One region of the Salirhabdus salicampi genome, then DNA from elsewhere that is predicted to be linked to it. Evidence: riboswitches for the same ligand, from Rfam matches in the RefSeq annotation. Region 1 holds a riboswitch; the other holds the start of a gene.
What was found. A riboswitch is a leader RNA that binds a small molecule or an ion and turns the genes downstream of it on or off. The one in region 1 is predicted to bind S-adenosylmethionine.

Region 1 (8,140 bases):
TAAGGTAACCGTTGGGTTTAAAGAAGAAACTTTTGAGGAAACATGGAAATAATGAGCAATACGTTTGAGGTTTAGTAGGAAAACAATTTATGATTTGAATTGTGAAATGATACATAGGAGGTAATGAATAATGAGTTTACCAAAAGATTTACGTTATTCAGAAGAACACGAATGGGTGAAAGTAGAAGGGGATAAAGTACGAATCGGAATTACGGACTTTGCTCAATCGGAACTTGGGGATATTGTTTTTGTTGAATTACCTGAGGTTGGAGATGAGTTGGAAGTCGACGAGCCATTCGGAAGTGTAGAGTCTGTAAAAACGGTATCTGAGCTTTATGCTCCTGTAAGTGGTAAAGTAGTTGAAGTCAATGAAGAGTTAGATGATAGTCCCGAATTCGTTAATGAATCTCCATATGAAAAAGCTTGGATGATTGTTGTCGAACCTGCTAATAAATCCCAAATCGATGATTTAATGACTGCAGAACAGTACGAAGAGATGACAAAAGACGAGTAAGTTAGAAATGCTAGTGGTAAAAGGCAGTGGTCACCACTGCCTTTTTCATATTTTTCTTTGTCGTAACTGATTCGGATAAAACTTGAGATAGGTGATCTTATGAACGAGGCTGAAAAGGTAATAATTGTTGAGGGGAATTCCGATAAAAAAAAAATCAAAAAAATTATTACAGAACAAGTTGAAATCATCTGTACAAATGGAACAATCGGAGTTGAGCAATTAGAGAATATTATTGAAGACCATCAATTAGATTACCGAGATGTCTATTTATTACTTGATGAAGACGATTCTGGACATAAATTGCGTAAGCAGTTAACACGGGAGCTTCCGCATGCCCAACAATTATATGTTGATCGGTCATTCCGGGAGGTAGAAACAACTCCTGATTATGAATTAGCCTCTATCCTCGTAAGAGCGGACATTGCGATTGATACGAACTATTTGAAGGGATAGGAAGAGAGATGAAGGAAATAACGAAAGATAATTTAGCCATATTTAACCAAGAAGTTGGTCTATCATTCATTTTTATTTATACACCATTTTGTGGAACTTGTAATGTGGCTCGTAAAATGTTGAATACTATTGAACAAATGAAAGGGAGTCTCCAGTTTCACGCCATGAATGCTTCGCTTTTTCCTCATGTGATGCAACAGTATAAAATCAAAAGTGTTCCTTGTTTAATCGTTTTTCGTAACGGGATAGCGGAAGAGAAGATTTATGCCTTTCATTCGGTCCCGTATATGTATGAAAAGCTGCAAATGTACTTACCTTCATAATGAATTGTCCTTTACACCTTCTATGCGCATTTTTTACCTGGTTGTAAAGGGCTTTTTTTATAGCCGTTCATTTTAAGCCTCAGAAGTATCTCCCTCACTTTTTTGCATCTTTTTGTGATCAGCTCATTCCATTGTTACATTACCCAGTCTTTGTGAAAGTCTCAACTGACATATTACTACTTCCGTATTATATGTCATAAGACAATTGGCTAAATTTCATAGAATATAGTTCCTATATTGATGATGAATGGAAGGGGTTGTAAATACATTATAGAACGAATAGATAAATCGAATAAAAAGGAGGAAGAAAATGAAAAGGAAGAAAAAGACCTTATCTGTATTAAGTTCAGCTTTAATCGTTGGACAGCTCTTAACGATTAGTTCTTCAGGGGCTATAACACTTTCTGGATCTGTCTCTAATTCAAGTGTAGAAGAAGAGCATACCCACTTAAACTCATTTGACATTAGAGACTCGTTACAGCAAATATTGCCTACGGATGTACAGTTAGATGCAGCAAACCAATTAGTAAATTCAGCAGGGGAAAGAACAAAAATTACTTGGAACGATAGGTTTGGTACGCCAGCTACGATTGTGAAAAAGGATGGGTACTTAACCGAAGCTACAGATGGCAGTGCTGAAGAGATTGCGAGAGAATGGTTAGAGGATCATGCTGCTGTGTTTGGCCTATCTTCTGATAATATGAAAACGTTAAAAATGATTCGTGCATCAAAGAGCGAAGAAACAGGTTTAACACCCGTAACATTTCAGCAGTCATTTAATGGATTGGAGTCAGTTTTTGGTGGGCGGATTATTGTTTCTGTGAACAAAGACGGTAAAATCTTAATGGTTACCTCTAATGTAACAAGAGAAACTACTTTATCTGCTTCTTTTGAACTTACCCCGGATGATGCACTTCAAGAAGTATTAAATCTACATGCCCCAGAGTTAGACTATACGCCTTCTATAAGCGGTGAAAAAAATGGCTGGACAGTATTCGATGGTTCTGATGTTCTTCCAACTGATCAATATGTGAAAAAGGCTTCGTTTATTATGAAGGATAGTGTACGTCCTGCTTATCGTGTCCTTTTTATTGAAGAACTGAACGAAGGTTATGAAGTAGTGATTGATGGAACGACAGGCGAAAAGCTATTTGAACGAGCATTAGTCGATTTTTCCCATAGTGAGTCAAGCTTACTAGAGTCAGAAGGGTTAATATTTGAAAATTACCCATCGGTCCCATATGCACCGGATGGTGGAGAGCAAGTATCAAAATCCTTTGCAGGAGATGAACATGCATCACCACACGGTTGGTTGATACCGGGTACTGAACTAGGATTCACCACATTTGGAAACAATGCTAATTCGTTTGCTAACTGGAGTAACTTTCTTGTCCCTGCAGACGAAGCAGTACGACCAGTAACGGCTACAGGTGATTTCGACTATCTTTTCACAAATGCATGGATGAAAAAGGAGGGAGAAACGTTACCTCCTTCTTATGCAGAGGATGTAAACAGTGCTGCAACGAATTTGTTTTATCACCATAATCTTTTCCATGATTATCTTTACAATCTTGGATGGACTGAGGAAGCAGGGAATATGCAACTCTCTAATTACGGTAATGGTGGATTAGAAGGTGACCCAATATTAGGTCTTGTACAGGCAGGTGCGACTACAGGTGGGGCACCGACCTATACAGGGCGAGATAATGCTTATATGTTAACATTGCCGGATGGTCTTACTTCATGGAGTGGCATGTTTTTATGGGAGCCGATTCCAGGCGTATTTGAAGGGAAATACGCAGACGGTGATTATGATGCCGGGGTTATATATCATGAATATTCGCACGCACTTACAAACCGTTACGTTGCAGGTGGAGAAGCTTTAAATAGTTTCCAATCTGGAGCTATGGGAGAAGGGTGGGGTGATTTCCTAGGCATGCACTACCTTGTGAAAGAGGGTCTTCAAACTGATCCAGTAGTAGGTGCATATGTAACAGGTAATGCTGAACGTGGAATCCGAAACCACGCTCTTGATAAAGCTCCATATAATTACGGAGATATTGGTTATGATATCACTGGACCTCAAGTACATGCTGATGGAGGTATATGGTCAGCCATATTGTGGCATGTCCGTGAAAGTTTAATTGAGGCATACGGAAAGTCAGAAGGAGAAGAAGTAATTGAGCATATTGTTTTAGATGCGATGCCTATTTCGGTACCTGATCCTTCTATGGTTGATATGAGAACGGCAATCGTGACAGCGGCGTTTGAACGATACGACGGAAAATACAATGATGTAATTTGGAAAGCATTTGCACAACGTGGTTTAGGTGATGGTGCATACTCTAATACAGGAGACGACACAGACCCAGTTCCATCCTTTGCATATGAGGGTGATTATAATGGCTTCCTTCGTGGAGAAATTGTGAATGCCACGACAGGAGAGCCAGTAGATAATGCAAGGGTAATTATTGGCCAATATGAGGCAAGAACTTCTGCTGCGGCAGTTACAAGTGAAACAGGTGGATTTGCACTTCCAATGGTCGAAGGGGAGTACGACGTAACAATACAGGCGAAAGGCTATGGTTCTACTACTCTTACTGAAAAGGTTAAGATTAAAGCTGGTAAAGCAAACTCTCTTAAAATCTCATTAGCACCAAACGTCGCTTCTTCTTTTAATGGAGCAACCATTCTACAGGCAGATGACCCATCCGATAGCAACCCTGCCAAACTGGCAATTGATGATACTGAAGCGAGCGTTTATGCAACAGAAGAAAAAGAAAATGGCTTCAATCGTACAACGTTTAGTGTCGACTTGGCTGGGGATGAGGCAGTCAAAGTTTCTCGTGTTCAAGTAAGTGCCTTTAAGGATGTAGCGAACTCACGCTTTGCTACTTTGAAAGATTTCAAAATACAAATATCGGAAGATGGATCGAATTGGACAACGGTCGTTGAAGACCGCTTTACGTATCAAAAGCCACGTCCAGCTGCACCTGACTTACACTATAAAACGTTTGATCTTAAAAAACCAACAAAGGCGAAGTTTATAAGGTTAGTAGCTAACAGTACGCAAGACAATAGTAAAGGTTTTGTACAAGTGGCAGAATTACAAGCCTTTACGAAAAATGGAGCAGCAGTCGAACCTATTGATATTCCACCATCTGAGCCATTTACTGCGAACGGAACAGTTGAGATTGGAAATCCAGGAACAGGAATTGGGTCATTAGGGGGCGTTCCTGCTACGTTAGCTGTTACAGAGAATGAATTTGTTACAACACAGAATCCTAATCCAGCTTCACAAGGTGCAGATGGGTATGTAGTAACCCTTCCGCAACAATACGGTGATGGGTTGCATAACTTTACGTTAAAAGCAAATGATAGTTCCAATGATTTTGATGTATTCTTTTACAATAAAGATTTCGAAGTTATCGGTGGCGTAGCAACTGCATCCGGAAATGAGTCAGGAGTTGTACCGGGAGGAACAAAATACATTTATGTCGGTTTATGGTCTGGTGCGAATGGGGCGTTTGATTTAACGGTTACTAGATCCTATTAGCATCAAAATCTATGACCTTTAGCTAAAATAAAATAGATATTCATTAGGATAGTTAGCCCAAAATAATGGCTAACTATCCTTTTTTGCACAATTAAGTGAAATATTTTAAATGCTTAGTTAATAAAGTAATAAGATTGATTTCACTTTTCCGCTTAATACCATAATATCAGTATGTCCACTTTGTTTGAGCCCGTGCGCAAATCGCGAACCAGTTCTACGGGAGGACTCCCTTTTTTCTGCGTAATTTTGAATTATTTCCCCGGAAATCGAGGGAACTCCCTATTTTTCGTCACATAATTGTTGTTGACATCGGTTGTATTTGAGATATAGTATACTGATAATCTCATATTTATCTCATCATGAGAGGTGAAGAGACTAACCTTGAGAAATAAGGAAAAGTGGTACGACAACCCCACTTAATTTCACAATGTTGGCGGAGATTAAATAAATTACAAAGTTCTTTCTTGTGGTAAAGAGATGTTATTTTTGTTGACAACTACTAACAAAGGGTGCTAAAATCTCTTTTGTGAATCAAATAGAATCATATAAATTTCATATATATTCTCTTATCAAGAGAGGTGGAGGGACTGGCCCTGTGAAGCCCGGCAACCATCAAACAAACGTTTTGTTTGAAAGGTGCCAATTCCTGCAAAGTCATTGACTTTGGCAGATGAGAGAACAGCGAGCGTATACATACGCCTTTCTGTTCTCCTGCGAACAGAAAGGTGTTTTTTTATGAGGAGGTACCAAAATGATTTCTATAAAAAATGTTTCAAAAACATATCAAAGTAATGAATCTGAAGTTTTAGCTGTTGATAATATCAACTTAAATATTAATAAAGGTGAAATTTTTGGTGTAATTGGATTTAGTGGTGCTGGAAAAAGTACGTTTGTCCGGTTACTCAATAGACTAGAAGAGCCGACAAGTGGCGAAATTATCGTTGATAATCAAAGCATAACCACTTTGAGCCCACGAAAATTACGGAAAGAACGCCAAAAAATCGGCATGATTTTCCAACACTTTAATCTCCTTTGGTCTAGAAACGTTTTAGAGAACATTATGTTACCACTTGAGATAGCAGGTACACCAAATCGAGAAGAAAAGGCTCGGGAGTTAATTCAACTGGTTGGACTTTCAGGAAAAGAAAAGTCGTATCCTTCTCAACTAAGTGGTGGGCAAAAACAGCGTGTCGGAATTGCGCGTGCACTGGCGAATGATCCAAAAGTGTTGTTGTGTGATGAGGCTACGTCCGCATTAGATCCACAAACAACAGATGACATACTAGATTTACTCGTTGATATTAATAAAAAATTAGGGTTGACGATTATTTTAATTACCCACGAGATGCATGTCATCCAAAAAATCTGTCATCGTGTAGCTGTTATGGAAAATGGTCAAGTTATCGAACAAGGTAAAGTTTTAGATGTGTTTATGCATCCAAAAGAGAATACTACGAAACGGTTTGTACAACAAGTTATGACACAAGAGCCGAACGACGACACACTAGACACAATTATTAAAGGTTATACATCAGGGAAAGTCTTGAAGTTGCATTTTATCGGCGAAGATACCAATCGTTCCCTCATTAGCCAATTAGCTAAACAATTTGAGGTCGATATTAATATTTTGCAAGGCAACATTAGTCAGACACAAGAAGGGGTTTACGGGTCATTGGTTATTCATATAGACGGACATGAAAAGGATATCGAAGCAGCCTTGGATACGATCACAAGTACATCAGTAGAAATTGAGGTGATATCCGATGTTGAATGATTTATTTCCTAATGTAAATATGGACGATTTATGGACAGCTACTTATGAAACACTATATATGACCGTTTTATCTGTCATTGGAACATTAATTTTAGGTGTTTTACTAGGATTATTATTGTTTTTGACGGCGCGTGGAGGGATTTGGGAAAACCAAATTATCAATTTTATTACTGCAACATTAGTTAATGTTTTTCGCGCGATACCGTTCATTATATTAATACTGCTTCTTTTCCCATTTACAGATTTCTTAATGGGAACGATAAGAGGACCTAAGGCTGCTTTGCCAGCTTTAATCATCGGGGCATCCCCCTTTTATGCCCGCATGGTAGAAATAGCATTAAAGGAGGTGGACAAAGGGGTTATTGAAGCGGCAAAGGCGATGGGAGCAAAATACCGCACGATTATTTTTAAGGTATTGTTACCTGAATCGATGCCAGCCTTAATTTCTGGTCTTACGGTAACAGCGATAGCTTTGATTAGTTACACAGCTATGGCTGGTGTAATAGGAGCTGGTGGTCTAGGAGACTTAGCATACCGTAAAGGCTTCCAAAGATGGGATTTTGATGTTGTATTTGTTTGTACTGTCTTTATTGTTGTTATCGTATTTATCTTCCAATTTATTGGGGATATTACGTCAAGAAAAATAGATAAACGCTAAAGGAGAGAAAATCAATGAAAAAACTATTAACAGTATTATTAACAGCACTATTTGTACTTGCTTTAACTGCTTGTGGGTCATCAGAAGATAATGCAGGGAATGGCAACGAAGGAAACGGTAATGGAAACGAAGAAGAAACAACAACTATCACAGTAGGTGCGACAGCTGTTCCCCATGCTGAAGTATTAGAGGAAGTAAAGCCTCTTTTAGCTGAACAAGGTATTGAATTAAAGATTGAAACGTATCAGGACTATGTTTTACCTAACCAAGACCTAGATAACGGAACGTTGGATGCGAACTACTTCCAGCATATTCCTTACCTTGAGCAACAAAAATCAGATTTCGGTTATGATTTCGTAAATCTTGGCGGTATTCATATTGAGCCGATCGGTATTTACTCTGTAAACCACACTAGTGTTGACGCGATTCCTGATGGAACTGCTGTATTGATGAGTAATTCTGTAGCAGATCATGGTCGTATCTTATCTCTTCTGGAAGTGGCTGGTTTGATTAAACTTAAAGATGGTATCGATAAAGTAAATGCTACTGAGGAAGATATTGTTGAAAATCCTAAAAATCTTGACTTTGATGCAAGTTATGACGCTGGTTTCTTACCTCAATATTATGAGCGTGAAGAAGATACATTAGTAGCAATTAACACAAACTATGCAATCGAAGCAGACTTAATCCCGGCAGAAGATGCACTTATTTTAGAAGGATCTGAATCTCCATATGTTAACGTAATTGCTGCTCGCAGTGAAGATGAAAATAACGAAGCATTGAAGGCACTCGTTGAAGCATTACGTTCTGAAGATATCCAAAACTTCATCAATGAAAAATATGAAGGTGCGGTTGTACCAGT
Region 2 (8,140 bases), on a different contig from region 1:
GAGCGTTTCTTTTTATTGTCTTCTTCAACTAAAGCCCCCAATAGCGAAATAAACTGACTTCAATTTCTATAAAAACTACTGAAGATTTTCTGCTTTCTGTTTAAGATAAAAAATATATTTAACCAATCCAGCTGCGATTAGAGAAAAGATAATATTTGCAATGATTGATAAAATAGCAATGTCCTTAACCTCTATAATCACCGAATATAAATAGCCTATAAAGCCGCTCATTAGCACGAAAAGAATAATGTTCAAACGAGGAAATAAAAAACTAATCAATCCACTTAAAAGCAACACCAACATAATCATCACAAGAAAATGCCAATATAAAAGAAAATAAAATGCCAATTTAACTCCTCCAAGCAACCTATTTTAAATATATATTAGCACAAAGAAAATTCAGTGACTTTCTTCAACATAACTGTCCCTTTACTTGAACAAGAAAAGCCATTCTCCTTCTTGAAGAATAGCCCCCGTTTATGGAATATTATCACCTGCTACCTTACCTATTTTTCACTTCTTTCAAAACGAATGTCTCACGCTTCAACCAACTATTTTTCTCAAATTCTTTTATAAGATTTTCATTTTGCTTAATTGCATCATCCAAGGATACCCATTTTGGAGTAAACCCCAGTATGGACTCGTAATCATCTAATTGTTGAGTGAGTTTTTCTTCGTTTGTTAATTCACAAAAGTAATAGTGCGAAGTCATCTGGAATAATACATTATTGTCATATTCGTCAACTTTCCGTTCAATTACTATGCCAACCTTGTCTTTGACAATACAGTTAATGTAACCAGTTTCTTCTCTCACTTCTCGTATCAATCCATTATAGTGGCTTTCATTATCTTCAACTCCGCCTCCAGGAAATTTATAGTCCCCTCTATTTGATTGAACTAGTAGAATATTATTGTTAGTAATTAAAATAGCTCTGACTGCTTCCCTCTGAATGGTGCCCATGAAATTTTTAATTTTTGGCTCTTCTAGAATTTTATTAAAATTCAAATTTTCACCTCTTAATCTTATTCCATTAACCTGCCTCTTTAGTGCAATAACTTTTTCTCATTCATCATTAGATTTATTGCTTTATATACGTTTAGTACAATATTCTCCAAAGCATTTGCGCTCGTCTCTTGAGGTTAGTTTAATCGCTATTTAATTGGTTTCATTAACCCGAAAAAACCAGGTTTTGATTTGTAGCCTAACTTTTTATTAACAGATAACATAGGTAAGTTTTTCGAATTATTATGAGTTCTAATATACTTCACATTGTGATGTAAAGCATATTCAATTGCTTTTACTTTAATAGCTAAAGCAAGTCCTTTACCACGGTATTCCTTTTTAACTCCAGTCATAGAGTTATAGCAGAGGTCATCATTTTCTTTCAGTATCATAGATAAAGCTACCCATTGCTCTCCATCAGCAGCTAAAATAAACCCTTTTTTATCGAAATCTTTTGCAAGGCTAATCATTCTTTCATTATCTGGACGTGGTTTCTCTTGCATACCAGGCACATCAGTAACGAGTTCCCACCAAAAATCCCAAAAACGATTATTGGAGTCCGCATTCTGGGGATATTCAGCGAGGTTAGTAAAACGAATTCCTGAAGATTCTAACTCTTTACAAACAGAATCATATTGACTCATATCAAATGACGATAGATTCAATTGGGATTCAAATGTGTGATTAGTTATCTCAAAGCCTTTCTTTTTAGCCCATTCAATATCCATTTCTTTTATATCTTGTATATTAGTTTGAAGAGCCTTTGCATTATTTTTATGGGCCCGGTTTTCAATTTCATCTAGAATCCAACTACCAATACCTTTATTACGCCATTCTTTATCGACTTTTACTGTAACCTCAACATATCCTGGCTTTAGTATTGGATCCCACGTTCCAGAGACATACCTTCCAAACCCAACTAATTCTCCATTTGGAGTTATAACTCCTAGATTATACAAAAGTGTTTCATTAGAACATTTTTCTTCATACCTTTTTATGGTTTCTAAATCAGGCAATTCTGATTTTTGCTCTCTTACAATTTCTGCGTAATTGTTTGAAGTTAATAGTAAAATTTTTAAGTCCATTTTCCAATCAACTCCTTTCGTTTCTATATTCGTTTTTTCTCCTAGCTATGATTGCTTCTTAAAGTAAACTGCTTCGTTCGTATTACACGAAGCAGCTTTTTTGTAATTCCAACTAAACCAATCGAAATTGATTGACAACAAAAACAATTTCGATTATTATCACTATAATACTTTAACAATTTATAAATCAATTTCTTATCAAGAGAGGCAGAGGGACATGGCCCTATGAAGCCTCGGCAGCGGGTTCGTCCGTCGAATACTGTGCCAATTCCAGCAAGCGTTCGCTTGGGAGATAAGAAGAGTCTAAGCTATACATATGCTCTCTTCTTATAGGAAGAGAGCTTTTTATTTATTATCATAATACATTTACTAGGAGTGAACATCTTATGAAGTATGGATTTTGGTTGCCTATTTTCGGTGGTTGGTTACGTAACGTTGATGATGAGGGAATGCCACCAACTTTTGAATATGCAAAGGATGTTATACAATCCGCTGAAAAGTGGGGTTATGATACTACTTTAATTGCGGAATTATATTTAAATGATATTAAAGGTCCAGAACAGGATTCACTGGAAGCGTGGTCTACTGCTGCTGGCCTCGCTGCGGTAACAGAAAAAATTGAAATTATGACTGCGGTCCGTCCGGGATTCCATAATCCAGCCGTAACAGCCAAGATGGCTGCAAACATTGATCATATTAGTAAAGGAAGATTTACCTTAAATGTTGTATCAGCTTGGTGGGCAGAAGAGGCTAAGCAGTACGATGGAGTATTTACAGAGCATGATGAGCGATATGACCGAACAACGGAGTTTATCGAAGTGTTAAAAGGAATGTGGTCGGAAGATACATTCTCATATAAAGGAAAGTTTTACAATATAGAAAATGCTAAACTTTCTCCAAAGCCGGTTCAAAATCCAAACCCAATTCTTTATGCCGGTGGGGAAAGTGATAAGGGTAAGCAAGTGATTTCTTCTCATTGTGATGCATATGTTATGCACGGTGGCACAATAGATGAAGTTCAAAGTAAAATAGAAGATATGAGAGTAAAGAGACAGGAAGCAGGGCAACATCCGTTCCATAGTTTTGGTATGGCTGCGTATGTTATCTGCCGCGATACTGAGGAAGAGGCACAGGAAGAGTTAGCACGAATAACCGACGTAAAAGATGCTAGCGGTTATGCAGGATTTAAAGATTTTACAACAAAATCACAACTTGAACAGAAGCTTCAATTACAAGATTATTCTGTTTCAAATAGAGGCTTGCGCCCTAAGTTAGTAGGAACACCTGAGCAAATTGCAAAGCGAATTGTAGAATATGAGAAAGCAGGAGTGGACTTGTTATTGCTTCAGTTCTCTCCGCAACTGGAAGAAATGGAACGTTTTTCAAAACAAGTTATGCCATTAGTAGAACAATTAAAAGCAAAAAACGAAGAGGTGATCTAAGTGAGTAAAATTTATGTAATTCATGAAAACGAAGAGTGGACAGAACATTTGACGAATAGATTAAGAGAATTAAACCTTCCTTATGAAGAGTGGTTATTAAGTAGCGGTACAGTTGATTTAACTGCTGAACCTCCTGAAGGTGTGTTCTACAGTCGAATGAGTGCGTCATCTCATACCCGTGGTAACCGTTTTGCACCTGAATTAACGAGTTCTGTTCTAGCCTGGTTGGAAACGCACGGTAGAAAAGTAATAAACGGAAGTCGTGCGTTGCAACTAGAAGTAAGCAAAGTCCTTCAATATATTGAACTTGAAAAATATGGTGTAAAAACGCCGAAAACCGTTGCTGCGGTTGGAAAAGAGGAGATTGTAAAAGCAGCGGAATCATTTGAAGGTTCGTTTATAACGAAGCATAATAGGGCAGGTAAAGGATTGGGTGTACAATTATTTCATTCAGTCGCTGCATTGAAAGAATATATTAACGGACCAAGTTTTGAAGAACCTGTAGATGGAATTACATTGATTCAGGAATATATTGAATCCCCTGAATCATATATCACTCGCTGTGAATTTGTCGGAGGAAAATTTGTTTATGCGGTAAGAGTAGATACGTCAGAAGGTTTCGAACTATGTCCAGCTGACGCATGTACGATTGATGACTTGTTTTGTCCAGTTGGGGAAGAGCCGGAAGAGCAAGAAGTTTCAAAGCCGAAATTCCAAATAGTTGAAGACTTCAACAGTCCAATTATTGAAAAGTATGAAAAAGTGTTAGCTGCAAATGGCATTCAAGTGGCGGGCATTGAGTTTATTCAAGATAAGAATGGTCAAATTTTCACATACGACATCAATACAAATACAAACTATAATAGTGATGCAGAGGCAAAAGCAGGTAAATTTGGAATGCTCGAATTAGCGAAATATTTAGGTGAAGAATTAAAAAATGTTTAATACTATATGACATCCTACCATCAGAGGTAGGATGTTTTTTTATTAAGCATTAATGATAAGATAACAAATAGGTGAAGGTAAGGAGGATAATGTCTCATATGGATGAATTTGCAAAACTAGACGGAATAGGTATAGCCAACTTGATCAAACAGGGTGAACTATCAACTTACGATGTAGTGCAATATTACATTGCACAAATACATCAATTGAATCCCCTTCTTAATGCCGTGGTTCATACAATGTTTGAAGAAGCTCAGCAGGTGGCCAAGCATGTTGACTATAAAACAAGTCCGCTTGCCGGGGTCCCAACCTTTATTAAGGATTTAAATCCGGTGAAAGGGCATCCAACTACATTTGGATCACATATGTTAAAAGATTATATAGCCAAAGAGAGTGATGAAATAGTTAAGCGATTTCAAAACGCGGGTATTATCTTCTTAGGGAAAACAAACACAGCTGAATTTGGCTTTTTACCGACAACAGAACCACAATTGTTTGGTCCAACAAAAAATCCTTGGGATGCCTCACTATCTGCTGGAGGATCAAGTGGTGGGGCAGGGGCTGCTGTTGCTGCAGGACTTGCACCATTTGCGCACGGTAGTGACGGGGGAGGGTCCATTAGAATTCCGGCCTCTGCATGTGGCTTATTTGGGTTTAAGCCATCCCGAGGACAAGTCCCCTATTCAGATTATGTAAATCACTTAAGTGTAAACCATGCAATTACAAAATCTGTACGAGACAGTGCTGCTTTACTAGATGTCATACAAGGAAGAGGCAGGTTTGATACATATCCAGGTTTTAAAAAGGAACACTCTTTTTTGTCCTCAGTAAATCAACCACCGAAAAAACTCCGTATTGGTGTAACATACGACTGGGATGAAAAAGTGTTCGTAGACGATGAAACGAAGAATTCAATCAGGCATACGGCTAATTTGTTACAATCACTCGGACACGAAGTTGATTATGCAGCTCCGTCATTTCAGTTTGAACAATTTGCGGAACACTTTATTACAGTTTGGCTTGGTAGTGGATCTGTAGTCGTGAAGCATTTAGGAAGCTTAGCAGGAAAAGAGTTGAGTGAAGAACAAATTGAACGTCTATCCTTTAATGTATACCAATATGGGCAAAAGCTAACAGCTTTTCAATATGAGGAAGCAAGAATTGCATTACAGCAAGAAGCAAGAAAGATTAATTCGTATTACCAATCTTATGATTTACTATTGAGCCCTGTCCTGAATACAACCCCCGTTTCAATAGGTTTTTTACAAGACCAAAGGGATCCAATTCATGATATGCTGGATAATTTCACGAATTATTGTAGCTTTACACCTATAGCGAATGTCACAGGACAACCTTCTATGAGCGTTCCTTTATATTGGTCGTCGAGTAATGTGCCAATAGGCTCTATGCTAACAGGACGAATAGGGGAAGATCATTTATTATTTCAAGTGGCATCACAATTAGAGCGGGCTCAGCCTTGGAAGAAAAAGCATCAAGAATTACAGCGGGAATTAAAAAAAGAATTTTTGAAAAAAATGATAATAGGAATATATGACTAGTAAAATAGAACCAAAAATGATACTTTGGTAATATAGCGTCTATTTAAATTAGAGAGGAAAAGAAATATGCTTTCAAAAATAAAAAACTTTAAATATTTAGATTTCATTTTTAATAATCTTTCTGAAATGGTATTTCTCATTGAGGTTGAACAAAATGAAACGTTTACGTATGTAACTACTAACGAGGTAGCTATCAATACGTTAAGCTTTCCGAAGGATTATAGTGGTAAATCTATTTACGATTTAATGCCAAAGGAATCTGCAGATAAAATTACAGCTAAATATAAAGAGGCGATACAAAAAAGAGCACCTGTTAAATATAAAGAAAAAATGCTCTTTCCTTGGAGAGATGGTGAACAAAGAATTGGTTGGTTGGAGTCCACATCTACACCTATTTTTGATGATGATGGGATTTGCACAAATATCATATCTGTCTCTCGGGAGATAACCGAAGAGGTGAATAATCAAAGAAAAATAGAACAAATGAATGAACACTTAGAATTAATTTACCATAACACTGCCGACGTTATTATTACATTCGATGCAGAAGGGCACTTTATTTCTGTCAACAATCGTTTCACTGAAATATTAGGATGGACTGAACAAGAATTGTTAATGGACCAATCAATCACTATTGTGCCACCTGAAGAAAGGGAAGACTTCCCGTCTATTCTAAGCAAATTACAAAAAGGAGAGATAATTGAAAATCATCTCTCCAAAAGAAAAGCTAAAAATGGTCGAATTATTGAAATGTTAGCTTCCTATGCCCCTGTTATGGAAAATGGAGTCATGGTTAGTGGTATTGCTGTTTACAAAGATATAACGAGTTTAAGGGAATTAGAGGACCGGCTAAGTAGAACCGAGGAACGATACCGTATTATTGCTGAATACTCTACCGACCTAATTCGAATTTTAGATGAGGATGGCTTCATAAGATATGCTTCTCCTTCCCATGAGAACATTTTAGGCGTTTCACCAGAGTTCTTTGTTAATAAATCAATCCTTTCATTTATCCATAAAGAAGATATGTCGAAAGTTCAGAAATGGCTGGAACAAATAAATGTATCGAAAGAACCTACTAAGATTGAACATCGTAAGTTAACGAAGAAAGGCGAAGCGATTTGGTTTGAGTCCATTGGGGTACCTGTACTAGATGAAAAGGGGGAACTTGATCAAATCGTGACCATTACGAGAGACATTTCTATTCGCAAAGAACAAGAAGAGAAGTTAGAGAAAATGGCATTACATGATGAATTAACGGGTCTGCCGAATCGTATCTTGTTTCAAGATCGTTTGGAAAAAGCGTTACAAACAACAGCAAGGAGAGGTCAAATGACTGCTCTTTTTGCACTAGATTGTGATAATTTTAAAGGAATAAATGATACGTACGGGCATGATGTCGGTGATGAAGTGTTAATGGAGTTTTCAAACCGAATTGTAAAAAGCGTACGCGAAAAAGATACAGTAGCTCGAATGGGTGGAGATGAATTCCAAGTTATATTACCGGAAATTGAAAACCGTCAAGATGCGATTCATGTTGCCGATCGCATCATAGCAGCTATGGAACAACCATTCCAAATTGGCGAACGAACTCTTCATATCTCGACGAGTATTGGCATTTCATTCTATGGAAGTAAGGATACACATAAAACGATGGAAATGCTAGTAAAAGAGGGAGACGAAGCATTATACGTGGCGAAAAATGAAGGTAAGAACACCTTTGCTATTTATAGCAAAAAGAAAAAAGCGTCTAAGAAAAAGAGTTTGAAACGATTGTTCACGTTTAAACCAAAGAAAAGGTAAGGGCTATAATCTTCTGTGTATGTAAGCAGGATACGTGATTGCTGAAAATTACGTTCATGATTACAAAATGGGGACTTGATGATACTATACCTTTGTAATAGGTTGAACATAACCGTTTATTGTCGTAATCATTTGATTACGACGTTTTTTATTGGAAAATACAAGTTGTTTAGCATCTCGTTTCCCGGGAAATATTCTTCTTTCAATTTCAACAAAAAATGATGAATTTTCGCAAATCCGTTATAATGAATATGTTTGTATTATCTTTGTAAAAGAAGGGGAACAACATGATTTTAATGATTG

Region 2: linked by a shared signal. The riboswitch ahead of NLW78_RS02500 (LLM class flavin-dependent oxidoreductase) and the one ahead of NLW78_RS12890 (methionine ABC transporter ATP-binding protein) in region 1 are both predicted to bind S-adenosylmethionine.

Annotation. Positions count from the first base shown of each region.
Region 1 is NZ_JANBWE010000004.1:190,859-198,998, forward strand. Features, by position in the region: gene NLW78_RS12865 (arsenate reductase family protein) at 1-52, shown strand, start outside; gene gcvH (glycine cleavage system protein GcvH) at 131-514, shown strand; gene NLW78_RS12875 (toprim domain-containing protein) at 614-967, shown strand; gene NLW78_RS12880 (thioredoxin family protein) at 976-1,290, shown strand; gene NLW78_RS12885 (M36 family metallopeptidase) at 1,601-4,846, shown strand; SAM riboswitch class I at 5,410-5,523, shown strand; gene NLW78_RS12890 (methionine ABC transporter ATP-binding protein) at 5,598-6,620, shown strand; gene NLW78_RS12895 (methionine ABC transporter permease) at 6,610-7,278, shown strand; gene NLW78_RS12900 (MetQ/NlpA family ABC transporter substrate-binding protein) at 7,293-8,140, shown strand, end outside.
Region 2 is NZ_JANBWE010000001.1:473,254-481,393, forward strand. Features, by position in the region: gene NLW78_RS02490 (NUDIX hydrolase) at 503-1,006, opposite strand; gene NLW78_RS02495 (GNAT family N-acetyltransferase) at 1,153-2,088, opposite strand; SAM riboswitch class I at 2,281-2,387, shown strand; gene NLW78_RS02500 (LLM class flavin-dependent oxidoreductase) at 2,475-3,530, shown strand; gene NLW78_RS02505 (ATP-grasp domain-containing protein) at 3,531-4,475, shown strand; gene NLW78_RS02510 (amidase) at 4,574-6,034, shown strand; gene NLW78_RS02515 (PAS domain S-box protein) at 6,101-7,837, shown strand; gene NLW78_RS02520 (anthranilate synthase component II) at 8,125-8,140, shown strand, end outside.